2 regions of the Variovorax sp. PAMC26660 genome follow, and region 1 is predicted to be linked to the other one. Evidence: riboswitches for the same ligand, from Rfam matches in the RefSeq annotation. Region 1 holds a riboswitch; the other holds the start of a gene.
The links. A riboswitch is a leader RNA that binds a small molecule or an ion and turns the genes downstream of it on or off. The one in region 1 is predicted to bind thiamine pyrophosphate.
Positions count from the first base shown of each region.

Region 2: another riboswitch for thiamine pyrophosphate. It lies ahead of thiC (phosphomethylpyrimidine synthase ThiC); the one in region 1 lies ahead of H7F35_RS27840 (purine-cytosine permease family protein).

Region 1 covers NZ_CP060295.1:5,882,176-5,897,134, forward strand. Annotated here, with positions in the region: gene H7F35_RS27770 (response regulator) at 1-554, opposite strand, end outside; gene H7F35_RS27775 (helix-turn-helix transcriptional regulator) at 727-1,716, opposite strand; gene H7F35_RS27780 (GFA family protein) at 1,804-2,208, shown strand; gene H7F35_RS27785 (CsgG/HfaB family protein) at 2,254-3,156, opposite strand; gene H7F35_RS27790 (GreA/GreB family elongation factor) at 3,541-3,942, opposite strand; gene H7F35_RS27795 (YnfA family protein) at 4,305-4,622, shown strand; tRNA gene H7F35_RS27800 (tRNA-Asn) at 4,695-4,770, opposite strand; tRNA gene H7F35_RS27805 (tRNA-Asn) at 4,923-4,998, opposite strand; gene H7F35_RS27810 (TonB-dependent siderophore receptor) at 5,082-7,232, opposite strand; gene H7F35_RS27815 (thiamine phosphate synthase) at 7,238-8,173, opposite strand; gene H7F35_RS27820 (thiazole synthase) at 8,170-8,985, opposite strand; gene thiS (sulfur carrier protein ThiS) at 9,008-9,211, opposite strand; gene H7F35_RS27830 (FAD-dependent oxidoreductase) at 9,208-10,302, opposite strand; gene thiD (bifunctional hydroxymethylpyrimidine kinase/phosphomethylpyrimidine kinase) at 10,443-11,291, shown strand; gene H7F35_RS27840 (purine-cytosine permease family protein) at 11,236-12,570, opposite strand; TPP riboswitch at 12,647-12,754, opposite strand; gene H7F35_RS27845 (adenylate/guanylate cyclase domain-containing protein) at 12,923-14,836, shown strand; gene H7F35_RS27850 (TetR/AcrR family transcriptional regulator) at 14,823-14,959, opposite strand, start outside.
Region 2 covers NZ_CP060295.1:1,695,682-1,710,640, reverse strand. Annotated here, with positions in the region: gene H7F35_RS08190 (MBL fold metallo-hydrolase) at 1-8, opposite strand, end outside; gene H7F35_RS08185 (MerR family transcriptional regulator) at 127-525, shown strand; gene can (carbonate dehydratase) at 566-1,285, shown strand; gene aceK (bifunctional isocitrate dehydrogenase kinase/phosphatase) at 1,299-3,119, shown strand; gene H7F35_RS08170 (acetyl-CoA C-acyltransferase) at 3,199-4,383, shown strand; gene H7F35_RS08165 (glutamate carboxypeptidase) at 4,470-5,720, shown strand; gene H7F35_RS08160 (acyl-CoA dehydrogenase family protein) at 5,759-6,889, shown strand; gene H7F35_RS08155 (metallophosphoesterase) at 6,886-7,719, shown strand; gene iaaH (indoleacetamide hydrolase) at 7,809-9,329, shown strand; gene H7F35_RS08145 (helix-turn-helix transcriptional regulator) at 9,334-10,086, opposite strand; gene H7F35_RS08140 (hybrid sensor histidine kinase/response regulator) at 10,214-12,031, shown strand; gene H7F35_RS08135 (YchJ family protein) at 12,134-12,568, shown strand; TPP riboswitch at 12,595-12,700, shown strand; gene thiC (phosphomethylpyrimidine synthase ThiC) at 12,793-14,679, shown strand; gene H7F35_RS08125 (HAD family hydrolase) at 14,747-14,959, shown strand, end outside.

The DNA.
Region 1 (14,959 bases):
AAACCACGAGACACGAGGTCGAGCACCTCGAACTCGCGCGGCGACAGGCGCTCGGACGCCGTGCTGGCGCCATAGGCCGTGGCGCTGGGCGGGCGGACACCGGTGGGCTCGGGTGGCGTGCCGGCGCGGGTCTGCCAGCGGCGCAGCAACTGCCGTGCGATCACCGGCGACATGGGTGAGCCACCCGCGCGCAGGTGACGGATGTGGGTGGCCAGGTCGGCCTCGGTGCCGTCCTTCAGCAGGTAGCCGCTGGCGCCGGCCTCGAAGGCCTGGACCATGTTGGCCTCGTCGCCGAAGATGGACAGCACCATCACCGCGCAGGCCGGTTGCATGTGGCGGCACTGGCTGATGACCTGCAGGCCGGGGTGATCGGGCAGGCCGAGGTCGACCAGCAGCACGTCCACCGGGTTGTGGACCAGCCACCCGAGGATGTCGAGGGCGTTGGAGGCGCTGTAGGCCAAGGTCAGCGACGGGTCTGCATCGACGACCCGCGCGATGCGCTCGCGCATGCCGGTGTCGTCCTCGACCAGCGCGACCTGTGTCGCCGCCGTCATGCGCCTGCCCGGTGCGGATCAAGCCTGCCCTGGAAGGCGCTGAAGGAGATGCCCGATGCGGGAAAGCTGTATGCGCTCATACAGGACGGGGAGGTGAGGCGCATGAAGATTCCCTGGCGGGTGTTTGGCTGAATGACGCCGAGGGTAGGGTCCGGTCGAACCCCTGCACATCCTATAGATGGGGGAGGCGGAGCGCGGCTTTTCCGGGCTGGCGCGCCGCCGCCTTGCCGAGTCGTTCGGCGACGCGCGCCAGGTGCTCGACCAGCTCCGGAGGCGACTCCACCTCGAAGTCGTGTCCCAGGCAACCGAGCCAGACGGCCAGCCCGTCGAGCGAATTGGCGCCGGTGGCGATGCGCGTGGACCCTTCATCGATGGCTTGCGGCACACCACCCACCCAGCCCATCCGGGCTTCGATTGCCTTGAGCGGTGCATGCACCACGACGCTGGCGTGATGCAGGTAGGGCGATACGTCGAGCGCGTGCGCCATATAGGTCGCCACATCGCCGTGCGGCAGCCTGCGAGGCGTGAAGCGGTCGCCCGTGGGTTCGGGCTCGACGATGCGGTCGAGGCGAAAGGTGCGCCAGTCCTCGCGCACCGTGTCCCAGGCCAGCAAGTACCAGCGCTGTCCGGTCTGCACCACGCGATGCGGCTCTGCCGTGCGGGCGGTGGCGGCGTCGTTGTGGTCGCGGTAGCCGAAGCGCAGCACGAGCCGTTCGGTGCAGGCTTCAGCAAGGAAGGCGACTGCTTTCAGGCGCACGGATGATTTGCCCCGCGCCACCGGCACCACCGACGAGCGCACGCTGTCGAGCCGGCGGCGCAGGCGGGGCGGCATCAGTTGTTCGAGCTTGGCCAGCGCGCGCATCGAGGCGTTCTCGATGTCGCCCGCAGACCCGGCCGGGTTGCCCAGGCTGAGCGCGACGGCGATGGCTTCTTCGTCTTCGAGCATCAGCGGGGGCAGGGCGGTGCCCGCGCCCAGTCGGTAGCCGCCGGCCACGCCCGAGGTGGAGTCGACCGTGTAGCCCAGGCTGCGAAGGCGATCGACGTCGCGGCGCAAGGTGCGCTCGGTGATTTCGAGCCGCTCGGCCAGACCCGCGCCCGTCCATGCGCGCTGGGCCTGGAACAACGAAAGAAGCCGGATCAGGCGTGCGGAGGCAGACAGCATGCCCGCATGATGCCTGTGATCGAGGACAGTATCTGTCCGCAATGGCCCGTAGCCTTGGCGCCTCTTTCAATCCAACGGACTCGACCCATGAAGAAGACATACAACGGCAGCTGCCACTGCGGCAAGGTGCGCTTTCAGGCGCTGATCGACCTTGCCGAAGGCACCGGCAAATGCAATTGCTCCATCTGCACCAAGGCCAGGGGATGGGGTGTGACCATGAAGCCGGAAGCCTTCACGCTGGTGTCGGGAGAAGAGGATCTGTCGAGCTACCAGTTCAACACGCACAGCGCCGAGCACCTGTTCTGCAGGCACTGCGGCATCCGGCCGTTCGGGCGCGGCAATGTTCCCGAAATCGGCGGTGCGTATGTCAGCGTGAACGTGACCTGCCTGGACGACGTGACGCTGGAGGAGCTTGCGACGGCACCCGTGCGCTACATGGACGGGCGCAACAACAACTGGTTCGAGCAGCCGGCAGAAACCCGCCACCTCTGAACTGCAGAGAAAGGTGGCGGGTCGGCCGGCGGCGAACCCGTGGGCTTACTGCTGTTGTTGTTGCTTGCGGCGTCCCTTGGACGTGCTCGGCGCCGAGGTTTGCGACGGCGCTGCGCTGCCGTCCACGCCCAGGCGGCCACCGCCACCGAGGCCCTGGCCGCGCACGGTCTGCGCCTTGTAGTTGCGCAGCGAACGGACCATCTGGTTGAAGGCGTCCATGAAGGCCGCGGCGATCACCTTGCCTTGCGGGGTGCGCGTATAGCCGCCGATGCCGCCGGCACCGGAGATACCACTCAGGTTGGCGAAGCCGCCGAAGTCGGTCTTCGACGCACTGCCTTCGGCCGCCGCGACCTGCACGCCCGAGCGGTTGTCGATCAGCGTCAGGAGCGCGCTGGCTTCCTTGGTCTGCAGGTTGGCGCCGAGCTGGGCCAGTGCGCGGCCACGGCCACCACCCACCAGGCCACCGAGCGCACCACCGATGCCGCCGGCGTCGCTGTTGCTGAACACGATCTCGGGCGACAGGCCGTAGTCGGAAGCCACCATCTGGCCGCGACCGAAGTTGCTGCCGCCGCGCATTTCGCCCGACTGCATCAGCGCGCGCTCGCGCGTCATGGCGTTCATGCCGGCCGCGCCGCGCTCGACCACCACGAAGCAGTTCGATTGCTGCACCAGCAGGCGAAGCAGGTTGGCCGTAGGCGGCAGCTTGTATTCGCCGGTAAGCACCGTGTACCAGCCGGCGTTCACGTTCTCGATCAGCGAGACGGTGCCCAGCGGCGAGTCGCAGCGCTCGAGCTGGCTGCTTTCGCCCGAGGTGGCCGCGCCGGCCGCGCTGCCGGTGGCGACGGTCTTGGCCGACTGGCTGCCCATTTGCATGTCCATGGTCTGGCAGCCCGAAAGGACCAGCAGGCCGGCGAGTGCGCTCGCGAGAGAGAGTTTAGAAAAAGCCATGTCCCGATCTATCAAGTGAAAACAATGCGGTGCCCGTGGCGGGCATCACGCGTCGAGAACCGAAGAGGGAACTGCAGGGGCCTGTACGACCTCCCGATCCGACGCGCCGCCAACGGCCGCGCGACGATACGACCCGGGGGTCCGGCACACCAGTGCCGAAAGTCATGGTCTTGCGCGCATGGCCTGGTCGATGGCCCTTTGCCGCGAGGGCTCCTTGACCAGTGTCCGAAACGGGGATGTGCGGGGTGTCCGGCAACCCGATCCTCGGTCGCTCCAGCCGCGACGCCGAACAGAAAACTGCCCGGGGTGACAAGCGGAGCGTGGCGATTATTACTCAGGAAACTTTTTAAAACAGGCGTGTCACGGTGGGCGCGTCGCCGCGCTTCAGGTCGTGTAGTCGCCGCTGGCCTCGGGCTGGAAAAGAATCGCGACCACGCGCGCCGCACCTTGCGCGCCATTGGGCATCTGCCACCGGGCCAGCGTGCCGGCCTTCACCCCGAGCAGGCCGATGCCCACGGGCGAGAGCACCGAGATGAAGCCGGACGCTGGCTCCGCATCGGCGGGGTAGCAGAGGGTGATCTTCTGCGTCTGATGCGTGGCCGGGTCTTCGATCTGCACCTGCGAGTACATCGTCACGATGTCCGCAGGCACCTCGCGCGATGGCAGGACCTCCGCCAGATCGAGAAGATCCGCAAGCACCGGCGGAAGCTGGCTGCCGTTCAGTTTGTTGAGACGGGCGGCGTCGAGTTCGGTGAGCGTGCGCTCCCCGTGAATGGTTGCAAGCATGAAGCACTCCAATTGAATGCGACGCCGCCCTGTGAAGTGGAACAGGCGAAGTCGCTACCGCGCGGAGGGGGCCCGGCGGTCAATGGTTCGCGCAACAAGAAGGGAAGTAGCGGACCGCCGGGCTCAGGAAAGTGCGGAGGTACGTCGGATGGCCGTCGTGGCCGCCGCAACGACAGCACCCGCGCGGCGGCCGGCTGCTGCCAAGGGCAGGGCGGTGCGTGCAGGGTGTTTGCGGGACGAGGACGGGCAGACCATTCGAACGAGTGTAGGTGTGCCCGATGAGGCCATCAAGCAATGGCCTCACGTGTCTTGCCGATAAGCGCAAAGAGGGATGCGCATGAAGCGGCCCGCACAATCGGCGGATGCGGACCTTTCTTCTTTATGTCGCGACAGCGCTCGCCGAAATCATCGGCTGCTATTTGCCGTACCTCTGGCTCAAGCAGGACCGTTCGGCCTGGCTGCTGCTGCCGGCAGCAATCAGCCTTGCGGCCTTTGCTTGGCTGCTGACGCTGCATGAAGCAGCAGCGGGCCGCGTCTATGCGGCATACGGCGGCGTGTACATCGGCGTGGCGATCGCGTGGCTCTGGGCCGTCGATGGCATGCGACCCACGCCGTGGGACGTTGCCGGCGTCGCCGTGTGTTTCGTCGGCATGGGGCTGATCGCATTCCAGCCGCGATAGGCGAGAGCACCAAAGAAAATGCCCCGCTACCTTGTGAGTAGCGGGGCATCCAAGAACCACGGGGGTTTGTTTTGGCTCCTCGACCTGGGCTCGAACCAGGGACCTACGGATTAACAGTCCGGCGCTCTACCAACTGAGCTATCGAGGAACAAGCCTTAAATTATATTCAATGAAATTGTCGATTCCGGGCCAGTCGGCTTCATTTTTTTGAGAGGCAATGCATGAGCGTCGCGAAGCCGCAAATGAAAATGCCCCGCTACGTTTGAGTAGCGGGGCATCCAGTTGCCTTGCGGCTTGTAGTGGCTCCTCGACCTGGGCTCGAACCAGGGACCTACGGATTAACAGTCCGGCGCTCTACCAACTGAGCTATCGAGGAACAAGCCTTAGATTATAGCGTGGTTTTTTGGGCCTTCCCAACCACGCGTTATTGCCGCACCAAATTTCCGGCGTGCGCGATGTTCAAAGCGCAATGCTCAACCCGAGACGCAAAGTGCGCGGCGCACCCGGGAACAGATAGACGTGGCTGAACTGATAGGGCGACTCCTTCCAGTAGCGCCGATCGAACAGGTTGTCGACCGCCAACGTCCAGGTCGCATTGGCGCCGCGCATCTTCGTGTCGTAGCGCAGCACGGCATCGACGCGCGTCCATGAAGGCAGCGTGACCGAGCCATCGGGCAGCACGTTGCGGCGGCCTTCATACGAAAGCTGTCCCGCCAGTTCGAGGCCCGGCACCGATGCGAAGCGGTAGGCCGTCTGCGCGCGCAGCACCTGCTTGGGCACGTTGGTGGGCGACTGGCCGTTGAGCGCCGGATTGGCCACGCTCCCGCGTCGCTTCGCATCGATCAGCGTGAGGCTGCCGCCGACACGCCAGGGCCCCTGGTTCCACTGCGCGCCGGCTTCGAGGCCGCGATGCACCGCGCTGCCGTCGTTGCGCACTTCGCAAAGACCGCTGCACAGGTCGAGGTTGGTCATCGGCCGCGAGATGTCGAACCACGCGAGTTGCCAGTTGAAGGCATCGTTGCCACCCTTCAGGCCCAGCTCCCACTGGCGCGAGCGCAGCGCCGGCAGCGCCTGGCCGGCATTGCTGTACTGCGAACTCTTGTTGGGTACGACCTGCGACTCGATGCCCCGGCCCCAGCTTGCGTAAGCGAGCAGCCCCGGCTGGATGGCGAAACTGGCGGCGACCCATGGCGTGGTCACGCCCTGCTTGTAACCCGTCGGATTCGAGCCGTCGTTGCCGATGCTGCTGCGGTCGAGCCGCGTGTGGCGTGCGCCGAGCCAGGTGGTGAAGCGGTCGTTCCAGCGGATCGCGTCCTGCACCGAGAGTTCGGTCGAGCGCTCGTCGCGGTTGGTCTGCGGCGTGGTGGCGTCCGGGTTCGGCGGCACCATGGCCGTGGCCCAGATGTTGCCGGTGCCCGCGTAGTTGTAGGCCTGATTCTGGAAGTGGTTGCGCACGCGGCTTTGCAGCAGCCCGAAGCCCAGCTCGTGCCGCACGCTGCCGGTCATCACGTTGCCCTTGAGGTTGAGGCTGCCCGCAGTCAGCGTGCGGCGCTCGTTCTCGCTGCGAAAGTCATAGACGTCGAAGGTGCCGTCGGAGCAATAGCGGTCGTAGTTGCCCTCGGCGCCGCAGCCGAAGGCGTAGGCCAGGCGGTCGTCGCTTTTCAGGCGCTGCTGGCCGATCTGCGCGCTCCAGCGCCAGTCGGTGTTGATCGCCTGGCTGAAGCGCACGGTGCCCGTCAGCGCCTTGAACACCGAGGGCTGCGACCAGGGCTGGTTGTTGAGGTTGATGCGCGGGTCGACCGGTGCAGGCAGCACATGGCCCAGCAGGCTGTAGCCGTTCTGGCTCGGCTGTGTCTTGTGGCTTTGCTCGATCTCGAACTCCAGCACCGAGTCGCGCGTGATGCGCCAGTCGGCTGCGAGCGAAAACAGGTTGCGGTTGCCGTCGAGGTCGTGCGTCAGCGGCTTGAGGTTTTCGCTCGCCACGTTGAGCCGGTAGCCGAACTGGCGGTTCTCGCCGAAGCGGCCGCCAAGGTCGATGGCGCCCAGCACGCTGCCACGGCTGGTGGTTTCGATGCGCACGACGCGCAGGTCCTGCTCGGTCGGCCGCTTGACGACGTAGTTGACCAGCCCGCCTGGCGCGCTGGTGCCGGCCTGGATGCCGCTGGTGCCGCGCAGGATCTCGACGCGTTCCTTGTTGTCCAGCGGGATCGATGTCTCCGCGCTGATCGGCAGGCCTTCGCGCCGGTAGTTGAAGCGGTTGTCGAGCACGAAACCGCGCACCGTCAGGTAGTCCCAATAGCCGGCGGAGTTGTAGGCGTCGGTGACCGAGGCATCGAACTGCGTGAGGTCTGCCAGCCGTCGTGCGCCGCTGGCGCGCAGTTGCTTGCTGTCGATCACCGTCGCCGAGATCGGCAGCTCGCGCAGCGGCACGTCGCCGAAGCCGCTGATCTCTGCTTGCGGTGCAGCAGCGCCTTCATTGACGGTGACTTCGGGCAGCGAAGCCTGTTGCGCGTGTGCGCTGCAAGCCGTTGCCAGAAGCACAACGGCAATTGCACGTGAGACGGGTGAGAGCGATTGGATGGACGAAAGGGAGGGGTGGCGTTGGTTCATTCTGTTCAGTTGCCTGCAGCGGCGCTCATGGCCGCCATCCATTGCGCGGCCGTGGCCTCAGGGTCTTCGGCCGCGACCAGCGCGCGCACCACAGCGATCGAGCCGACGCTGGTGGCCAGCACCTCGGGCAGTCGCACGGCATCGATGCCGCCGATGCCGACCTGCGGATAGCCGCGCAGCAGGCGCGCATAGGCCGCAAGCCGGGCCACGCCCTGGGGTGCGGTCGCCATCCGCTTGAGCGTTGTCGGGTACACCGCGCCCATCGCGATATAGCTCGGGCTCACGGCGTCGGCGCGCACCATCTCGGCGTAGCCATGGGTGCTGACACCCAGGCGCAGGCCGGAAGCGCGCAACTGCTGCAGCTCTTCAGGCGAGAGCGCATCGAGGTCTTCCTGGCCAAGGTGAATGCCATAGGCACCCGCAGCGATGGCCACTTGCCAGTGATCGTTGATGAAGAGCAGGGCGCCGGTGCCCTGCACCGCTGCGACAGCCGCCTGCACTTCGCGTTCGACGGCTGCCGCGTCGTCGGACTTGAAGCGCAACTGCACGGTTGGCACGCCGGCGCGCGCCATGCGGCCGACCCATGCTGCATCGGGCAGCACAGCGTAAAGGCCGAGCCGTTCGGGGCAGGGCGGAAAAGCATCGTCGCGTGCAGCGGGCGGAAACGGCCGCAGGCCGAAATCAACAGGGCTGTCGGGCCACAGCGCCGCATCGAATTGGCTCAGCCGCTCGCTTTGTGCGCGCCAGGCGTGGGCGAGGCATTCCGCATCGATCTCGATGAAGCCAAGGGCTGTGCAGGCCTGCTTGGCGCCGCGATAGACCGCATCGTCCGAAGAGAAGTTCGGCGCGCTGACGGGCGCCGAGGTGATGGCACCGAAGCGCAACCCGTGGGCTGCGACGATGGCGTGCGCAATGGCGCGGGCGTCTGGGGCGGTGCTCATGGCGCGTGGTGCCAGAAGGGCGTGCCGAGCACCGGCGTGCTGGGTTGCGCCGCATCCTGCGCAGCCATGGCGCCGGCGCGCCAGGCGGTGCGGCCCGCCTGCACGGCATCGGCGAAAGCGCCTGCCATTGCAACCGGGTCCTGCGCCAGGGCGACGGCGGTGTTGAGCAGCACGCCGTCGTATCCCCACTCCATCACCTGGCAGGCATGCGAAGGAAGACCGAGGCCCGCATCCACCAGCATCGGCACCTTGAGCCGGTCGCGCAGCACTTGCAGTGCGTAAGGGTTGATCGGCCCGCGGCCGGTGCCGATGGGCGCGGCCCAGGGCATCACGGCCTGGCAACCGACGTCGACCAGCCGCTGGCACAGCACCAGGTCTTCCGTGCAATAGGGCAGCACCTTGAAGCCGTCGCGGATCAGCTGCGATGCGGCATCGACAAGATTCAGCGTGTCGGGCTGCAGCGTGTAGTCGTCGCCGATCAATTCGAGCTTGATCCACGGCGTGTCGAACAGCTCGCGCGCCATCTGCGCGGTGGCGACCACTTCCTGCACGCTGTGGCAGCCGGCGGTGTTGGGCAGCACCGGCACGGCCAGGTTGCGCAGCAGCTCCCAGAAGCCGTTGCCGAGGTCGCTGTTGCCCGAGCCCTGATTCGCTGTCTGGCGGCGCAGCGACGCGGTCAGCATCGCGGGCTTCGCGCGCTTCACCGCCGCTTCGAGCAGGTCGGGCGATGGGTAGCGCGCGGTGCCGAGCAGCAGCCGGCTTTGAAAGGTCTCGCCGTAGAGGACCAGCGGATCGTTTGTGTTGTTCGTCATGGGTGTTGTCTCCATCGTTCGTTCAGCCGCCCGTCACGGGGCGAATCACCTCGATGCGGTCGTCGGGTTGCAGCGTGCGCGCCGCATAGGCCGAGCGCGGCACGAACTCGCGGTTCACGGCCACCGCAAACGGCGGCGTGGCATTCAATGCGGCCAGCGCGTCGGTGAGCGTGGCGCTGTCGGGCAGCGCAAAGGGCTTGTCGTTGATCAGGATGTTCATCGTCATGCGTTGTCGGAGGTCTCCATGCCGAAGCTGCGCGCAAGCGTGGCGTGGCCGTGCGCGAGCAACTGCATCGTGGCGTCGAGCAGGGCGGGCGCGATCATGAAGCCGTGGCGGTACAGGCCGTTGATCTGCAGCACGCGCGGCTGCGGCTGGCGAATGGCAGGCAGGTTGTCGGGCAGCGTGGGACGGCACTGCGTGGCGATCTCCACGATGCGCGCTTCGGCAAAACCGCTGTGCACGGCGTAGGCGGCGCTCAGCAGTTCCAGCGTGGAGCGCACGCTGGCGGGCGACATGTCGTCCGACTCGATCTCCGTCGCGCCGATCACGAAGATGTTGCCGGGCTTGGGCGCGATGTAGAGCGGATAGCGCGGATGCACGAGGCGCGTGGGGCGCTGCAGCGTCACTTCGGGCGCATGCACGCGGATCACCTCGCCGCGCACGCCGCGCAGCGCCTGCCACTGGGGCTTGGCGCCCAGGCCGCGGCAGTCGATCACCCAGTCGGGCTGGCCCGGTTGGCCGGGTGAGAAGTCCGCCAGTGCGCGAGGTGATTGCCAGTGCAGGTCGACGTTCGGGCTGCCCTGCAAGGTGGCGAGCAGCGATGCAAGCAGGGCGCGGTTGTCGAGCTGGCCTTCGCCCGGCAGGAACAGGCCCTGCGCGAAACGCTGGCCCAGCGAAGGCTCGAGCGCGGCGATGGCTGTCGCGTCGAGCGTTTGCATCGGCGCGAGTTCGGGGACCTGCGCGCCAGTCGTGGCGAGCACCCGCGCAAGCCGCGAGGCTTCGGCCGCATCCTGCCGGTGCCAGAGCACCAGCGTGCCTTCGCGCTGGAAGAACACGGGCTGTGCGAGCGAGGCCAGCAGTTCGGGCCAGCGCGACAGCGCGTGCTGCCCCATGCGCACGACCGAGACCGGCGCCACGGCCGATTCGGCCAGCGGCGCGAGCATGGCTGCGGCCACGCGCGCGGCCGCACCCTCGGCGTCGGCGCTGCCCGCTTCGTACAGGTCGACCTTGCAGCCAGCCTGCGCCAGCGAAACCGCCAGTAGCCGGCCCATGAGGCCCGCGCCGAGGATGGCGACTGATTGAAATGGCAGGCTCATGGTCTTGCTCCTTCCCCCTCTGGGGGAAGGCTGGGATGGGGGCAGGCAGAGCGCCCAATAGATACGCCGCTTGCCCCCACCCCGACCCTCCCCCGGAAGGGGAGGGAGAAATGCAAGGCAGGTCGCCGATAATTTTCCGTATGACCCAAGGACTTCCCCAGCGCTACGCACGCGTGCTTTCCATCGCCGGTTCCGACAGCGGCGGCGGTGCCGGCATCCAGGCCGATCTCAAGACCTTCGCGGCCCTCGGCTGCTACGGCATGACGGCCATCACCGCGCTCACCGCGCAGAACACGCTGGGCGTGTCGGGCATTCACGGCGTGCCGCCCGATTTTCTGAAGGCGCAGATCCAGGCGGTGATCGAGGACATCGGCGTCGATGCCGTCAAGCTCGGCATGCTGCATACGCCCGAGGTGGTGGAGGTCGTGGCCTGGGCCATCGACCGCTATCAATTGAAGAACGTGGTGCTCGATCCGGTCATGGTCGCCACGAGCGGCGACCGGCTGATCGCCGCGGAGACCGTGCAGGTATTGGTGCGCGAGCTGTTCCCGCGCGCGTTGGTCGTCACGCCCAATCTCGACGAGGCTGCGTTGCTGATCGGCCATGCCATTGACGGGGTGGATGCGCTCGATGGCGCCGCCGACGAACTGCTGGCGCTCGGCGCGAAGGCCGTGCTGCTCAAGGGCGGCCATCTGCCGGGCGACGATGTGGTCGACGTGCTGTTGCAGTCCGATGGCGCTCGCAAGCGCCTGGCCTCGAGGCGCATCGCAAGCCGCAACCTGCATGGCACCGGCTGCACGCTGTCGTCCGCCATCGCGGCGCACCTGGCACTGGGCTTGGCCTTGCCCGAGGCGGTCGAAAAGGCGCGCACGTACATCCTCGGCGCGATGGCCGCCGGCGCGAACGTGCAGATCGGCGCGGGCCATGGTCCGCTCAACCACGGCTTTGCGCCAGTGCCGACGTACCGCCTGCCCGCGACGGGCGGCTGAGCCACGCAAGCACGAAGGTCGCGGCCAGCGTCGGCAATGCCGAGCCCAACTGGGGCGCCCACTTGGCAAGGGCGTGGTACGCCGCGATGCCCGCGATCCAGATCAGCGCCGCGCCGAAGTCGACCTGGCGCGTGCCGGTAGCCACCACCGATTGACCACTGCCCAGGCGCCCGAGGATCACGCCGTACAGCGGCACGAACACCGAACTCAGCAGCAGCAGGAAAGGTTCGAGCGTGTGCATCGGCAGCACCAGCGCCAGTGCAATGCACAGCGTGGCCAGCAGCAGGCCCCAGCGCCGCACGCTCCAGCGCGGCAGCAGGCTGTGGGTGGAGACCGAGCCCGAGTAGACGTCGCCATAGGCGTTGTCGAGTTCGTCGATGAGGATGAGGCCCAGCGCCACCAGCCCGCCCTGTGCGAGCAGCAGCGCGGTGACGAGGCTGACGCCCGGTTCGGCCACGCTCACCACCATCACGCCCAGCGCGTAGCACCAGATATTGGCCAGCGCGTAGCCGATCCAGGTGCCGCTGAACGCGCTGCCCAGACCACCCGTGCTGCGCTTGCCGTGCCGCGCATAGTCGGCCACCAGCGGCAGCCATGACACCGGCATCGCGATCACCAGGTCGAGCGCGCCGAACATGCCCATGCTGCCGTCGCCCGGCCGCGCCCAGAAGGCGTCCAGCCCCTTGGCCTGCAGCCGCGTCGCGAACTGCCAACTGAGCCACAGCAACGACAGCACCACCAGCGGCAGGCCGAATCGGCTGACGAAGCGCCGCACCAGCTTGACCATCGATCCCGCAAGCAGCGCCAGCAACACCGCGCCCCACAGCAGCGTGGTCAGCACGCCGCCCCAAAAGGAGCCGAGCGACGGGCCGAAAGCCAGTTGGCCGATGGCCTGCGTGCCCTCGCGCATGATCACCAGCTCGAAAGTGGTCCAACCCACCAGTTGCACGATGTTGAGCAGCACCGGCAGGCGCGCGAAGGCGCTGCCGTAGGTGGCATGCATCAGGCCGGCGCTGGCCAGTCCGCTTTCGCAGCCCAGCCGCGCGGTCCAGGCCAGCAGGCCGGCGCCGAGGCAGGAGCCCAGCACGATCGCGATGGCCGCGTCGCGCGTGCCCACTGCCGGAACCAAGTAGGCGCCGATCTGCATGACCAGCAGGCCGACGCCCAGGCTGAACCACAGCGAGGCATGGTCATGCCAGCCAAAGACGCGCTTCGACGCGGGCAGCGGCGAGAGCGCCTCGTTGGCGCGGGAAGATTCGTTGTTGTCGTCGTGTGCCATCCGTTTGCTCCAGTGCAAAAGGTTTGGCAGGTGGGCGAGGCTCCAGCGGCTCGGCCGTCGCGCGAGACAACGCGACAGGCCGCCGGACCAGCTTCCCTGCGCGAGGATTACCTCAGTCAGGTTCAAAGGGACTCTCTCAGTCAGCCCCGGAACGGATTCCGGCTCGACACCCCTAGCAATGCACTGCAGCGAACTGCGGCGCGGGGAGGATTTTATCCCTTGCCGGAAAGTGCATCGCCGCGCGTGCCATGGCCATGCTGCGAACGGGAGAAAATCAAGGCCAATAACAAGGGCGCGTTTCAATGCGCGGGAGGGAAACCGTATGGCAGATGATGATTTCAGGCGTTCGGACATGGCAGGGCCTTTGCCGGTCGGCTCCGACAACACTTCGCGAACGCGCATGCGGCGCTTCAGGGTCGATGTCGGCACCATCATCTGCGCCGTCGCGCTGGTGCAATCGCTGCTGCTGGTGGCTTTCGGCTACTGGGCAGCGGAACGGCTGGTGTCGAGGGTGGGTGAGTCCGCGCACAAGGTCAACCACGACCGGGTCGAGGACAACGTGCTGGCCTTCCTCGCCAAGACAGAAGCGTTGGTGCGCGCCATCGCCCACACGCCCAGCCTGCATCCGGCGGGCCAAGACGGCGACCAGACCGCAGAGTTGCTCTGGACCGCGCTGGAGCAGACGCCCGAGCTCGACAGCATCGGCGTGACCAGCGACGACGGCCACCAGTTGATGGCGCTGCGCCAGCCCGTGCCAGCCGTGCGGCAGGTCCTGCGCGATCCGACGTTCAGCACCGAGACGTGGGAATACAAGCAGCCACCCGATTCAGACGGCGACAGCGACCCGAGGCAGCGCTATGCGACGACCCGCATCGAGGCCTTCCGCAGTGACGACGACCCGACGAAGGACGGCGAATACCTGCAAGCCGAGAAGGCGCGGCACGCGGTATGGACCGCACCTTTCCTGCTGCCAGCGGAGAAGGAACTCGGCGTCAGCCACGCGCGGCCGAGCCACCGACGCGACGACGAAGGCGCGCCCCAGACGCTGGTGGTGGCCGCCGACGTGTCGTTGGGCCATCTCTCCAGCCTGGTCCGGCTGTTCGGTGGCACCGGCCATGGCAACAGCGCGTTGCTGAGCGCCGACCACCACGTGATCGCACGTGGCGACCAGCCCCACGTCGTTCGCGTGCTGGAAGATCCACAAGGTGGCGTGCTCGGCGCGCTGCACGCGCACATGCTGGCCAACGGCAGCCGGGGCTGGACCGAAGACACGGCCTTCACCCTTGACCATGAGGGAGCGCGCTACCGGGTGCAGACATCGCTCATCGCGGGCACGGGCTGGCGGCTCGTGAGCTGGGAGCCCGAAGACGCGCTGCTCGGCGGCCTGCATCGCAACGTGCTCTGGTCGCTGCTGCTCACGTTGAGCTTTCTTGCCATCGCGCTCTTCATTTCGCTGCGCCTGTCGAAGCTCGTGACCGCGCCGATCGAAAACCTCTCGCGCACCGCCCGCCGCATCGGGCGGCTGGAACTTGACGACCTGCCGCTCGAGAAGAGCCGGGTGCTGGAAATCCAGCACCTCAACCAGGCGCTGGACGATTCCGCGCGCAGCCTCAAGGCCTTCAGCAAGTTCGTGCCGGTCGATGTGATCAAGCAGCTCATTGCTGATGGCCACACGCTCGCGCCCAGTGGGGCGCCGCGCCGCATCACCGCGATGTTCACCGACGTGGAAGGCTTCACCACTATTTCGGAATCGATGGAAGCCGATGTGCTGATGCGCCAGTTGACCGAGTACTTCAACCTCGCCACAGGCGTGTTCGCACGGCACGGTGGCGTGGTCGACAAGTTCATGGGCGACGGCATCATGGTGCTGTGGGGGGCGCCGGCAGACCTGCCGGATGCGGAGTACCAAGCCTGCGTCGCGTCGCTCGAACTGCACGCCGAGATGAACGAACTCAACCAGAAGTGGCGCGACGAGGGCTTGCACGAGTTCCGCACACGCATCGGCATCCACACGGGTCTCGCGGTGGCGGGTGTGCTCGGCTCCAGCGATCGCCTGTCGTACACGGCCCTGGGCGATGTGATCAACGTGGCGAGCCGCATCGAAGGCACCAACAAGCAACTGGGCACGCGCACGTTGCTCTCCGAGGAAACGTTCGCGGGGCTGCAAGGGCGGCTCGCCACGCGCCGCATCGAGGAACTGGTGGAACTGCGCGGGCGGCAGACGCGGATGGTGCTCTACGAGCTGCTGGAGCCTACGCAGTCCTGATGACCCTGCTGGCGAAAGCTTCCAATCCGTCGATGGTGATCTGCACGTGCCGCTCGAAGCTGCCGTCCAGCGGCACTGTCGTGCCGTTGTCCCAGCGCACGATGAAGGCCTTGTTGGCCAGCA
Region 2 (14,959 bases), 3.2 Mb from region 1:
AGGTTCATGTAAGATTGACGTTTACGTAAACGTCATGTGTTGATGGCATCATTGTAGGGAGCGCGGCAAGAAGCTGCTGTCGCCCCCGTAACGCCCCCCGACGTTCCCGAACCGTCCTGCCATTCCATGTCCGCGCAAACCTTCACCATCAGCGAACTCGCGAAGGAGTTCGACCTCACGACGCGAGCCATCCGCTTCTATGAAGACATGGGCCTGCTCACGCCCGAGCGCGCCGGCATGCAGCGCGTGTACAGCGCGCGCGACCGGGCGCGCCTGACGCTCACGCTGCGCGCCAAGCGCCTCGGCCTGAGCCTGACGGAGGCCAAGGACATCCTCGACATGTACGACAGCCCGCAAGACACGGTGCCGCAGCTGCAGAAGTTCCTCGGCGTGCTGGGCGCGCACCGGTCGCAGCTCGAAGCACAGCTGGCCGAACTGCAGACCAATATCGCGGAAGTGCGCGCTCACGAGAAGAAAGGCCGCGCCACGCTCGCACGTGCCCAGAAGGCGGCCAAGGCTGCCTGAACCCCGCGCCAGAAACACGACTCACCGACAATAGGTTCCTATGTCCGACAACCTCGACGACCTCTTTGCCCACAACCGTGCCTGGTCCGCACAGATGGAACGCGATCGGCCCGGCTTCTTCACCGGCCTGGTGAAGCAGCAGACGCCGCGCTACATGTGGATCGGCTGTTCCGACAGCCGCGTGCCCGCCAACCAGATCACAGGCCTGGAGCCGGGCGAGGTGTTCGTGCACCGCAACGTGGCCAACATCGTGGTGCATTCGGACCTGAATGCGCTGTCCGCGATCCAGTTTGCCGTCGAGCGACTGAAGGTCGAGCACATCATGGTGGTCGGTCACTACGGCTGCTCGGGCGTGCAGGCCGCGCTCGAAGGCGCGCGCATCGGCATCGCCGACAACTGGATTCGCCACATCCAGGACGTGCGCGACCGGCACAAGGTCATGCTGGAGAGCTTTCCCGAGGAAGTGCGCGCCGATGCGCTGTGCGAGCTCAACGTGGCCGAGCAGGTGGTCAACGTGGCGGTCAGCACCGTCATGGTCGATGCCTGGGCGCGGGGCCAGAAGGTCAGGATCCACGGCTGGGCCTTCGGCGTGCACGACGGCCTGCTGCAGGACCTGGGCCTGAACGTCGATGGCGACAAGCCGCTCGACGCCATCTACAAGGCCGCGGTGCAGCGCATCCGCTACAAATGGAGCAAGCCGCCGGGCCTGTCGCCTAGCGCGCAGGCGGGCGCGGACGGCACCGAAGGCACGGCGAAGTAACCCGGCCGGGCCCATGTTCCCGCAGCGCCTCGATTCGCCGCTGGCCTACGACATCGCCAAGGCGATGATCGACGGATTCAACCGCCACTACCGGTTGTTTCGCGCCGAATCGGCGCGTGCCAAGCATCGATTCGAGACCGCCGACTGGCACGGCCAGCAGCGCGCCCAGCGCGAGCGCATCGAGTTCTACGATCTGCGCGTGAACGAGGCCGTGGCCCGGCTCGAAAAAGAGTTCAAGGCCGGCGAGCAGCCGATGGATGTGTGGCACCAGGTCAAGCTGCACTTCATCGGCTTGCTGGTGGACCATCACCAGCCCGAGCTGGCCGAGAGTTTCTTCAACTCGGTCACCACCAAGATCCTGCACCGGGCCTACTTCCAGAACGACTTCATCTTCGTTCGCCCAGCCATCAGCACCGAGTACATCGAGCCGCGCGGTGCGCCGACCTACCGCCCGTACTACCCCGCGCACGACACGCTGGCCGACACCATCGAGCAGATGCTCGACGACTTCGCGCTGCAGGGCAGCTATGCCAACAAGCGGCGCGATGCCGAGCGCGTGGCGCACGTCATCCTGATCCGCTTCCACCAGGTCAAGTTGCGCGCCAACTTCCAGTTGCAGGTGCTCTCGGGCCTGTTCTTCCGCAACAAGGGCGCCTATGTGGTCGGCCGCATCCTGAACGGCTTCACCGAGATCCCGTTCTCGCTGCCGATCCTGCACGACAGCCACGGCAAGTTCTACATCGACGCGGCGCTGTTCGGCGAAGACGACCTGCAGATGCTGTTCAGCTTTGCACGCGCGTACTTCATGGTCGACATGGAAGTGCCCTCGGCCTGCGTGCAGTTCCTGCGCTCGCTGATGCCGCGCAAGCCGCGCGCCGAAATCTACAACGCGCTCGGCCTGGCCAAGCAGGGCAAGACGCTGTTCTACCGCGACTTCCTCTCGCACCTGAACTATTCGAGCGACCGCTTTCGCATCGCGCCCGGCATCAAGGGCATGGTCATGCTGGTGTTCGACCTGCCTTCGTTTCCGTTCGTGTTCAAGGTCATCAAGGACTTCTATCCGCCGCAGAAGGACACCACGCGCGAGCAGATCAAGGGCAAGTACATGCTCGTGAAGCAGCACGACCGCGTGGGCCGCATGGCCGATACGCTGGAGTACAGCGACGTGGGTTTTCCGCTCGATCGCTTCGAGCCCGAACTGATCGAGGAGATCCGCAAGTTCGCACCCAGCCAGCTCGAGATTGGCGACCGCGATGGCAACGGGGAGATGGAGCTGGTGCTCAAGCACGTCTACATCGAGCGCCGCATGATCCCGCTGAACATCTACCTGCAGGAAGCCTTCGACACGCTGGCGCACCCCGAGAGCCCGGCCCACGCCAGGCGCGCGAAAGACCAGCTCGAACATGCGGTGATCGAGTACGGCAACGCCATCAAGGACATGGTGGCCGCCAACATCTTTCCGGGCGACATGCTGTGGAAGAACTTCGGCGTCACGCGCGGCGGCAAGGTCGTGTTCTACGACTACGACGAGATCGAATACGTCACCGACTGCAAGTTCCGCAAGGTGCCCACGCCGCGCAACGAGGAAGACGAGATGAGCGGCGAGGTCTGGTATTCGGTCGGCCCGAAGGACGTGTTCCCCGAGACCTTCGAGCCCTTTCTGCTCGGCAACAGCGACGTGCGCGCGGCCTTCATGGCGCACCACGCCGACCTGCTCGACGCTGCCTTCTGGCAGCACCACAAGGAACGCATCCAGGCCGGCCAGATGCTCGATGTGTTCCCGTACGAAGAGTCGCAGCGCTTCCAGCACGAGGGGCACGCGACGCATTTCTGACACTGGCCGCGGCACGCGCCGCAGCCGACTGCTTCAACGTCAACGCTTTTTGCTTTCACATTCCAGAAGGAGACCTCCCATGTCCGAATCCATCGTCATCGTCGGCGCCGCCCGTACCCCCATGGGTGGCTTTCAAGGCGACTTTTCTTCCCTCTCCGCGCATGACCTCGGTGGCGCCGCCATCAAGGCCGCCGTCGAGCGCGCGGGCATTGCGCCCGAGAGCGTGGGCGAAGTGCTGTTCGGCAACTGCCTGATGGCTGGGCAGGGCCAGGCGCCGGCACGCCAGGCGGCCTACAAGGGCGGCCTGCCCGACAGCGCGGGGGCCGTCACGCTCAGCAAGATGTGCGGCTCGGCCATGAAGGCCGCGATGCTCGCGCACGACCTGCTGCTGGCCGGCACGCACGACGTGATCGTCGCGGGTGGCATGGAAAGCATGACCAACGCGCCCTACCTGATGCTCAAGGGCCGTGGCGGCTACCGCATGGGTCACGACAAGATCTATGACCACATGATGCTCGACGGCCTCGAAGACGCTTACCAGCCGGGCCGCTCGATGGGCACCTTCGGCGAAGACTGCGCGGCCAAGTACAAGTTCACGCGCGAGCAGCAGGACGCCTTTGCCATCGCCAGCGTGCAGCGTGCCAAGGCCGCGACCGAATCCGGTGCCTTCAAGGACGAGATCGTGCCCGTCACCGTGAAGGGCCGCAATGGCGACACCGTGATCTCCATCGACGAAGGCCCGGGCAAGGTCAAGCTCGACAAGATCCCCACGCTCAAGCCCGCGTTCAAGAAAGAAAACGGCACCATCACCGCCGCATCCAGCTCGTCGATCAACGACGGCGCGGCCGCGCTGGTGATGATGACCGAGTCGCATGCCAAGAAGATCGGCGCCAAGCCCATCGCCCGCATCGTCGGCCATGCCACGCACGCGCAGCAGCCCGAGTGGTTCTCCACCGCGCCCGTCGGCGCCGTCGCCAAGCTGTTCAAGAAGACCGGCTGGACCGTGAAGGACGTCGACCTCTGGGAAGTGAACGAAGCCTTTGCGGTGGTGCCGATGGCGCTCATGCACGAGCTTGACGTGTCGCACGACATCGTCAACGTGAACGGCGGCGCCTGCGCGCTGGGCCACCCCATTGGTGCGAGCGGTGCGCGCATCATGGTCACGCTGATCCATGCGCTGAAGGCGCGCGGCAAGAAGCGCGGCGTGGCCACGCTGTGCATCGGTGGCGGCGAAGGCACCGCCGTGGCACTCGAATTGCTATAAAAACAGAGACCGGGAGCGCCCGAAGAAGGGCGTTCGCCGGCTTTTTCATTCAGACAGTCAAAACAATGCGTAGAGCAGGAGATTTCATGCGCCCATCCATCCACCGTACCGCCCTTGCCGCCTTGCTGGCCACCGCCTTCCTGGCACCCGCCGCCAGCTGGGCCCAGAAGCGCGACAACGTGCTGTTCCAGGCCGCCACCGACGAGCAGCCCGCGGTGATCAAGACGCTGGAGAAGCTCGTCAACATCGAAACCGGCACAGGTGACGCCGAGGGCCTTGCCTCCGCCGGCACGTACCTCGAAGGCGAACTCAAGAACCTGGGCTTCACCGTCACGCGCAGCAAGTCGGCCGGCATCGTCGTGGGCGACAACATCGTGGGCAAGATCAAGGGCCGTGGCGGCAAGAACCTGCTGTTGCTCTCGCACATGGACACCGTGTACCTGAAGGGCATCCTCGCCAAGGCGCCGTTCCGCGTCGAAGGCGACAAGGCCTACGGCCCCGGCATCGCCGACGACAAGGGCGGCAACGCCGTCATCCTGCACACGCTCAAGCTGCTCAAGGACTACGGCGTGCGCGACTACGGCACCATCACCGTGCTGTTCAACACCGACGAAGAAAAGGGCTCCTTCGGCTCGCGCGACCTGATCCAGGAAGAAGCCAAGCTGGCCGACTACGTGCTCTCGTTCGAGCCCACCAGCGCCGGCGACGAAAAGCTCTCGCTCGGCACCTCGGGCATTGCCTACGTGCAGGTCAACATCACCGGCAAGGCCTCGCATGCGGGCGCCGCACCCGAGCTGGGTGTGAACGCGCTGGTCGAGGCCTCCGACCTCGTGCTGCGCACCATGAGCATCGACGACAAGTCGAAGAACCTTCGCTTCAACTGGACCATCGCCAAGGCCGGCAATGTGTCGAACATCATTCCGGCCAGCGCCACGTTGAATGCCGACGTGCGCTACGCGCGCAATGAAGACTTCGACGCCGCCATGAAGACGCTGGAAGAGCGCGCGCAGCAGAAGAAGCTGCCCGAAGCCGACGTCAAGGTGCTCATCACCCGCGGTCGCCCGGCCTTCAATGCCGGCGAAGGCGGCAAGAAGCTGGTCGACAAGGCCGTGGGCTATTACAAGGAAGCGGGCGGCACGTTGGGCGTGGAAGAACGCACCGGCGGCGGCACCGACGCGGCCTATGCGGCGCTCTCGGGCAAGCCCGTGATCGAAAGCCTGGGCCTGCCGGGCTTCGGCTATCACAGCGACAAGGCCGAGTACGTGGATATCAGCGCCATTCCGCGCCGCCTGTACATGGCAGCGCGCCTGATCATGGATCTGGGCTCGGGCAAGTAAGCAAGCCAACCGCAAGAAGAAAAGACAGGAGACACGCCATGCTGCTCAGCGCCGACCAGGAAGCCATCCGCGACGCGGTACGCGATTTTTCGCAAGCCGAACTGTGGCCCAACGCCCCCAAGTGGGACCGTGAGCACAGCTTTCCGAAGGAAGCGCACCAAGGCCTCGCGGCGCTGGGTGCCTACGGCATCTGCGTGCCCGAGGAGCATGGCGGCGCCGGCCTGGACTACCTCACGCTCGCGCTGGTGCTGGAAGAAATCGCGGCCGGCGACGGCGGCACCAGCACCGCCATCAGCGTGACCAACTGCCCGGTCAACGCGATCCTCATGCGCTATGGCAACGCGCAGCAGAAAAAGAAGTGGCTTGAGCCGCTGGCGCAGGGCCACATGCTCGGCGCCTTCTGCCTCACCGAGCCGCAGGCCGGCAGCGATGCATCGAGCCTGCGCACCACCGCGCGCAAGGACGGCGACGCCTACGTGATCGACGGCGTGAAGCAGTTCATCACCAGTGGCAAGAACGGCCAGGTGGCCATCGTCATAGCCGTCACCGACAAGGGCGCGGGCAAGCGCGGCATGAGCGCGTTCATCGTGCCGACCGACGCGCCCGGCTACGCAGCGACGCGGCTGGAAGACAAGCTCGGCCAACACAGCAGCGACACCGCGCAGATCAACTTCGACGGCTGCCGCATCCCGGCAGAGAACCTGATCGGCGCCGAAGGTGAGGGCTACAAGATCGCGCTCGGCGCGCTCGAAGGCGGCCGCATCGGCATCGCGGCGCAGAGCGTCGGCATGGCACGCAGCGCCTTCGACGTGGCGCTGGCCTATGCCAAGGAGCGCCAGGCTTTCGGCGGCGCGATCTTCGACCAGCAGGCCGTGGGCTTTCGCCTCGCCGAATGCGCCACGCAGCTCGAAGCCGCGCGCCAACTGATCTGGCACGCCGCGAGCCTGCGCGATGCCGGCCTGCCCTGCCTGAAGGAAGCGGCCATGGCCAAGCTCTTCGCGAGCGAGATGGCCGAACGCGTGTGCAGCGCCGCGATCCAGACGCTGGGCGGCTACGGCTACGTGAACGACTTTCCGCTGGAGCGCATCTACCGCGACGTGCGTGTGTGCCAGATTTATGAAGGCACGTCGGACATCCAGAAGCTGCTGATTCAACGCGCGCTGGCGTGAGCGGGCGCGTCGGACGTCCCTGGGTTCGGATCGGCGCGGCACTTGTGCTGGCGGCGCTGGCTGGCTGGGGCTTCGTCATCGAGCCGCGCTGGGTCGCGGCGCGCGTCGAGCCGTTGAGTTCGACTGCGTGGACCGCGCCCGCGGGCCTGAAAGTCGCGGTCGCGGGTGACTGGCATCTCACCACGCGGTCGGCGTGGCGCATCACCAGCGTCGAACGGGCCGCGCAGATCGTCGAGAAGATCAATGCTGCGCAGCCCGATGTGATCCTTCTGCCCGGCGACTTCCTCGCGGGTTCGGGCGACGACGAGGCGCTGTCCATCGAAGAGATGGCCGCCGTGTTCGGTCGCCTCAAGGCACCACAAGGCGTGTACGCCGTGCTGGGCAATCACGACTGGTGGCATGACGGCAAGCGCACGACCGAGGCCCTGTCCGCGCAGGGCATCCACGTGCTGGAGAACGCCTCGGTGCGCCTGCCCGGTCATGAGGTCTGGGTGGTCGGCATCGGAGACCACTCCACCGGCCATTCGCAACCAGACAGGGCTTTGGCAGGCGTGCCGGCCGGCGCCCCGACGCTGGTCATGATGCATGACCCCTTCAGCTTCGCGACCATGCCGCGTACGCAGGGGCTGGTGGTGGCCTCGCATACGCACGGCGGGCAGATCCGCGTGCCCGGCCATGGCGCGCTGGTTGTGCCCGGTGCGGCGCCGCGCGAATGGGCCTACGGGTGGATCGCGCACAAGAACAAGCGCATGTATGTCACCAGCGGGCTCGGCGTGAGCATCCTCCCGGTGCGCTTCAACATGCGGCCCGAGTGGGTGATGTTCCAGTAGCCGACGCGCCTTCCTGTCATCGGTTTCGATGACAGACAAGCCGGTTGTGCGGGCGCACGATGGCCGCCTCATTCATCGAGGCCATTGCCATGACCGTTTCCAGATTCATCTCTCGCGCCGCACGGTTGACGGCACTGCCATTTGCCGCGGTGCTCGGCCTGCCGGCACAAGCGCAGCCCGCCGCACCCGACATCGCCACGTTGACCGCGAGCCAGGCCGTGCAGCAGCTTTGCGCGGGCACGCTGACCAGCGAGCAACTGGTGACCGCCTACATCGCGCAGGCCAAAGCCAAGGCCAACCTCAACGCCCTCATCACGCTCGACGAAGCGGGTGCGCTGAAGGCGGCGCGTGCGGCCGATGCGCAGCGCAAGCGCGGTGGTGCCTGCACGCCGCTTGCGGGGCTGCCGGTGCTCATCAAGGACAACATCCAGGTCAAGGGCCTGCCCGCGACGGCCGGCACGCCCGCGCTCAAGGGCTTCGTGCCCGACACCGATGCGCCGGTGGTCGCCAGGCTGCGTGCGGCCGGTGCGGTCGTGCTCGGCAAGTCGAACATGCACGAGCTGGCCTTCGGCGTGACCGGCTACAACCCGGCGTTCCAGACCGGGCCCGAGGTGGGCGTGCGCAATGCCTATGACGCGAGCCGCATCGCAGGCGGTTCGTCGTCGGGCAACGGCGCTGCGCTCGGTGCGCGCATGGCACCGGCTGCGCTGGGCACCGACACCGGCGGGTCGGTGCGCATTCCTTGCGCCTTCAACGGCTGCGCGTCGCTGCGGCCCACCATGGGGCGTTATTCGCAGCAGGGCATCGCACCGATCTCGCACACGCGCGACACGGCAGGGCCGATGGCGCAGTCGGTGGCCGATGTCGCGCTGCTCGACCGCGTGATCGCCGGTGGCGTGCCGCTCAAGCCCGCCGACCTGAAGCGCGTGCGGCTCGGCGTGGTGCCAGCCTTCTACGCGAACCTCGATGCGGACACGCGCGCCACCACCGATGCCGCACTGGCCAAGCTGCGCGCGGCCGGCGTCACGCTGGTGGATGTGGAGATGCCGAAGCTGATGGAACTGAACGGTGCCATCGGCTTTCCGCTCGCGCTCTACGAGGCGCACGACGACATGGCGGCCTACCTTGCGAAGTACCGCACCGGCATCGACATCGCACAGCTCGCGGCCGGCATCGCCAGCCCCGACGTCAAGGGCACCTTCGACGCCTTCGTGATCCCGCGCAAGCTGCCGGCACCGAATGGCGTGGTCGATGCAAAGCCGGTCTACGACAACGCCATGCGCGTTGCCCGGCCTGCGTTGCAGAAGCTCTACCGCGACACCTTCGCGAAGAACAGGCTCGACGCACTGGTGTTCCCCACAGTGCCGCGTGTGGCGTTGGCGGCCGCACCCGAAGCCAGCAGCCCCGAGAACTTCGGTGCGCTGATCCAGAACACCGACCCGGGCAGCAATGCCGGCATTCCCGGCGTGCAGTTGCCTTCGGGCCTGGGCGCGACCAGCGGCCTGCCGGTGGGGCTGGAGCTGGACGGTCCTGCAGGCAGCGACCGCCAACTGCTGGCCGTGGGCCTGGCCATCGAAGGCGTGCTCGGCCGCCTGCCTGCGCCGAAGTGATGGGTCAGCGCGCTGGCGTGCCCCAGCCCGCCAGCGCCGAGCGGCGCTCGATGCCCAGCTTGTCGAAGATGCGCCGCAGGTAGGTGCGCACCGTGGGCACGCCCACCGCCATGCGCCGCGCGATCTCCTTGTCGGTCAGCCCTTCGCGCACGCAACAGGCGACCTCTTGTTCGCGTGCGCTCAGCAAGGTCCAGGCGGCTTCGCGCCCATCGCGAGGGGAGGGCAGCGCAAGAGCCGCCGTGCGCTGCGCACGTTGCAGCGCGCCCGCGAAGGCCGGCTCGATCAGGTCGAGCAGCGCCTTCTCGTGATCGCCGAAATCGCCGCGTCCCTTGCGGCGCCAGATGCGCAGGTCGCCCAGTGCCCGTTCGCCCTCGAAGGCATGCAGGTTCATGCCCCAGTGCAGTCCGTCGCGCGAGAGAAAGTCGGTGAAGAACGCGGTGCGCATCAACGCGCGCTGCGGCATCACGTCGGTCACGCGCGTGGCGCGGCGGTGCGACTGCAGCACGAAGGTGATCGGGTCATGGTGCTGGTGCCACTGCGCATAGCGATCGAGGTTGGCGGGGTCCATGTTGAGCGCCACGCGCGCGCCGAAGCTGCCGCTGTCCGCATCCCACACGAAGGAGGCGAACTGGTCCGCATGCAGCAGGTCGAGCAGCGCCCAGCCCAGGCGCTCGCGGGTCTCGCGTTCGTCGCGGTCTTGCGCCAGCAGCGTGAAAACGCCACGCAGCGCGTGCTGTTCAGAGCCTGTCAGGTACATCGCCGCCTCGCTCTTTCATGTGCCGGAGTAAGGCTAACGTTTAGCAAGCGCCGCGCCAATGGTGGATGTCCGGGTGGGTACCCCGGCGTCATGCAATACGCGCAAAATCATGGGCCGGCTTCTGCTCATGCCCTCATCCCCTTCCAGCCCCGTCCGCAAGCCCTTCCTGGGAGTGGTCCTGCGGCGCATACGCGACTACTGGGTCGAGTCGCCCAATGCGAATCCGCTGGTCGACCAGAGCCTTGCGCGGGCCTTCGTGATCGATACCTTCGACACGCCGCTGATGGCGGCCACGGTCGCCGCGATCTTCTGGATTACTTTTCTCGTACTCACCGGCGACCCGGGCGCGCTGGTCTGGGGCGTGCTCGTGCACACCTCACAGTGGCAGCGGCACCGCCACCTGCGCCGCTTCGACCCGGCCAGCATCGAGGTTGCCACGGCCGTGCAGACGCGCCGGCGGCTGGAGCTGCGCATGCTGGTGCCGGGGCTGATCTGGGCACTGGCGCCGTGGCTGTTCTTTCCGCACGACAACCTCGCGCTGATCCTGCTGATGTACTTTTTCATCAGCGGCGTTTCCGGCGTCGTCATTGCGGCGCTGGCGCAGTGGTGGCTGGCGGCCGTGTGCTTCAGCGTGCCGATGTTCATGGGCATGGCGCTGCGGCTGGTGGTCGAGCCGGGCAGCGTGCAGCTCATCATGGGCTGCCTGGTGGTCTCGCAGATGTTTGCCGCGCTCTACTACGCGCGCAAGCAGAACCGGCTGATCGTGGGCGCCATCGAGGCTGGCTTCGAGAAGGCGCGGCTGGCCGATGCGCTGGCGCGCCAGCTCGACCACGTCGCGCACCTGGCGGCGCAGCGCGCGCGCATCTTCGCGGCCGCCAACCATGACCTGCGCCAGCCCATGCATGCGCTGGCGATCTTTGTGGACGCCCTCAACACCCGCACCGCGCCCAGTGCCGACAACCTGCGTTTCATGCGCGACAGCGTCGATGCGCTGCGTGGTTCCATCGACGCGCTGCTCGACATCGCGCAGCTCGACGGCGGCGTTGCGCCGGTGCGGCTGGAGCCCTTGTACCTGGACACGGTCTTCGAGTCGCTGCACGGGCGTTTCGGGGCCCTGGCAGACGCCAAGGGGCTGGCACTGCGCGTGCGCCCGACCGAGGCCGTGGTACGGGCCGATGCGCGCATGCTTGCGCGGGTGCTGGGCAACCTGATCGACAACGCCATCAAGTACACGCCGAGCGGCACGGTCTTCGTGTTCGCACGGCGGCTGCAGCATCCGCGCAATGGCGTGCCTGCCTGGCGCATCGAGGTGCGCGACTCGGGCCTGGGCATCGAGGCGCAGCACCAGGAGCAGGTGTTCGAGGAGTTCTTCCAGGTCGACAACCCGGGGCGCGACCGCAGCCGCGGCCTCGGGCTGGGCTTGTCGCTGGTGGCGAGCATGGCGCAGGTCATGGGCTCGCGCATCGAGGTGCGCACCGCGCCGGGCCGTGGCAGCACCTTTTCGCTGGAGCTTGAAGAAGCGGTGGCGTCGCCCGTGGATGCCGACGTCGCCGTGGCCGATGCGCCGGCCGAGCCCGGGGCGGACCTGTCGCCCGTTCGCATCCTGGTGCTCGACGACGAGCAGCCCGTGCGCGAGGCGATGCGCTCGCTGCTGTGCGGCTGGGGCCACGAAGTGGCGCTGGCTTCCAACCCGCGCGAGGCCCTGCAGCACGGCGGTGTGTTCGACCTGATGCTGAGCGACCTGCGACTGGGCAGCGGCCTCTCGGGGCTGGCCGCCGCGCAGGCCCTGCAGGCGGTCGGCAAGGTGCGCAGCGTGGTCATTCTCACGGGTGAAACCGCCCATGCAACGCGGGCCGAAGTCGAGCGCGCGGGCTATGCGCTGATCTACAAGCCTGCGCAGGCACAGGCCCTGCAGGAAGCCATCGCTGGCAGCCGTCGGGCCTAGGGTGAATCGACATTCAACGGCCCCGTTTGAATGTCGATTCACCCTGGCTCCGGGCTTGCCCCATCGGCACCTCGCCCGCGAGGTGTTCCAATAGCGGTCTTCATGAGCGCCATCGATCCCACCACCGGACCTTGCCCCTGCGGTCGCACCGACCGCCGCGACAAGCCCATCGGCTACGCCTTGTGCTGTGGCCGCTACCTCGACGATTTCGAGAACACACCCGCCCCCGACGCCGAATCGCTGATGCGTTCGCGCTATTCGGCCTTCGTGCTGGAGCGGGCCGAATACCTGCTCGCCAGCTGGCATGCGTCGAAACGGCCGGCCTCGATCGAGTTCGAGCCGGGCGTCAAATGGCTGGGGCTGGACATCCGTTCGCGCTCCGTGCTGGACGCGGACCATGCCGAGGTCGAGTTCGTTGCGCGCCAGCGCAGCGCGGCCACGGGCGCCGCCACGCGCCTGCACGAGCGCAGCCGTTTCGTACGGGAAGACGAGCGCTGGTACTACCTCGAAGGCGACCTGCAGCAGCCCCTGGGTTGACGCACCGGGCCGAGGCTCGCACAATCGGCCTCGCTCCGGGGTGCACACAAGTGGTGTGCTGAGATGGCAAAGCAGCCGACCCGCGAACTTGATCCGGGTCATACCGGCGTAAGAAGAGCTGCACTCCCTGACTTCGGTCCGTCCGTCACCCCCCCCTTCCGTGACGGCCCGAAGGCCCACCGAGCGATTGCGGAGCACCCTTTCCCTCAACAAGGAGTGCCCCGATGAATGCCCCCGACAAGTTCACCTCTTTGCTCTCGCTCACGCGCGAGCCCTTTCCCGCGTCCCACAAGTGCCTGATTCCGGGCAGCCGGCCCGACCTGAACGTGCCGGTGCGCGACGTGCTGCTCACCAACGGCGAGACCGTGTCGCTCTACGACACCTCGGGCCCGTACACCGACGCCAAGGTCGAGATCGACGTGCGCCGCGGCCTGCCCGACGTGCGCGGCGCCTGGGTGATCGAGCGCAATGACACCGAAAGTTACGAAGGCCGCTCGCACCAGGCGCTGGACGAAGGCCTGAAGCACGCCCAGGACCACGACGCCCAGCGCCTGGCCGAACTGCGCGCCGGTGCCGCAGCCCTGCAGCGCACGCCGCGCCGCGCCAAGTCGGGCGCCAACGTCACGCAGATGCACTACGCGCGCCGCGGCATCGTCACGCCCGAGATGGAATACGTGGCGCTGCGCGAAAACGGCAAGCGCGAGTGGATGGCCGAATACCTCGCCAATGAAGAGCGCGCCAAGCGCGTGGCCGGCAACCCGATGGGCGCGAGCATTCCGCGCATCATCACGCCCGAGTTCGTGCGCGACGAGGTGGCCCGTGGCCGCGCGATCATCCCGGCCAACATCAACCACCCCGAAGTCGAGCCGATGGCCATCGGCCGCAACTTCAAGGTCAAGATCAACGCCAACATCGGCAATTCGGCCGTCACTTCCAGCATCGAGGAAGAGGTCGAAAAACTCGTGTGGGCGATCCGCTGGGGCGCCGACAACGTGATGGACCTGTCGACCGGCAAGAACATCCACACCACGCGCGACTGGATCGTGCGCAACAGCCCCGTGCCCATCGGCACCGTGCCGATCTACCAGGCGCTGGAGAAGGTGGGCGGCGTGGCCGAAGACCTGACCTGGGAAATCTTCCGCGACACGCTGATCGAGCAGGCGGAGCAAGGCATCGACTACTTCACCATCCACGCCGGCGTGCGCCTGCCGTTCATTCACCTGACGGCCGACCGCATGACGGGCATCGTGTCGCGCGGCGGCTCGATCATGGCCAAGTGGTGCATCGCGCACCACAAGGAGAGCTTTCTCTACGAGCGCTTCGAGGACATCTGCGACATCATGAAGGCGTACGACGTGAGCTTCTCGCTCGGTGACGGGCTGCGTCCCGGCTCCGGCGCGGACGCCAACGACGAAGCGCAATTCGCCGAACTGCGCACCCTGGGCGAGCTGACGAAGATCGCGTGGAAGCACGACGTGCAGACCATGATCGAAGGCCCGGGCCACGTGCCGATGCACATGATCCAGGCCAACATGGACGAGCAGATCAAGCACTGCCACGAGGCGCCGTTCTACACGCTCGGGCCGCTGACCATCGACATCGCGCCGGGCTACGACCACATCTCCAGCGCCATCGGCGCCGCGATGATCGGCTGGGCCGGCACCGCGATGCTGTGCTACGTGACGCCCAAGGAGCATCTGGGCCTGCCCGATCGCGACGACGTGAAGCAGGGGATCATTGCCTACAAGATCGCCGCGCATGCGGCGGACGTGGCCAAGGGGCACCCGGGTGCGCGCTCGCGCGACGACGCATTGAGCAAGGCACGTTTCGAGTTCCGTTGGCAAGACCAGTTCAACCTGGGCCTGGACCCCGACACGGCGCGCGAATTCCACGACGAAACCCTGCCCAAGGATTCGAGCAAGGTGGCGCATTTCTGTTCGATGTGCGGCCCCAAGTTCTGCTCGATGAAGATCACGCAGGAAGTGCGCGAGTACGCGGCCAAAAAGGGCGTGGCCGAGGCTGCGGCCGTGGCGGCGGGCATGGAGGAAAAGTCGAAGGAATTCATGGCCGGCGGTGGCGAGATGTACATCCCGATCCGTTCGGTTTCCTGAGCGGGCGCCCTGGCGGCGCCGGGGTCATTGCTACCATGGGGCCACTCCCCCGAACCTCCCCAGTGCAATGACTCCATTTCCTTTTGCCGCAGTCCTGTTCGACTGCGACGGCGTCCTCGTGGATTCCGAGCCCATCACCAACCGCGTCCTTGCCGAAATGCTGGGCGAGCTGGGCTGGCACATCACGACCGAAGAGTCGATGAACACCTTCACCGGCAAGGCCGTGAAGGACGAGGCCGCGCTCATCGAATCGAAGACCGGTTTCGCGATCACGCCGGAA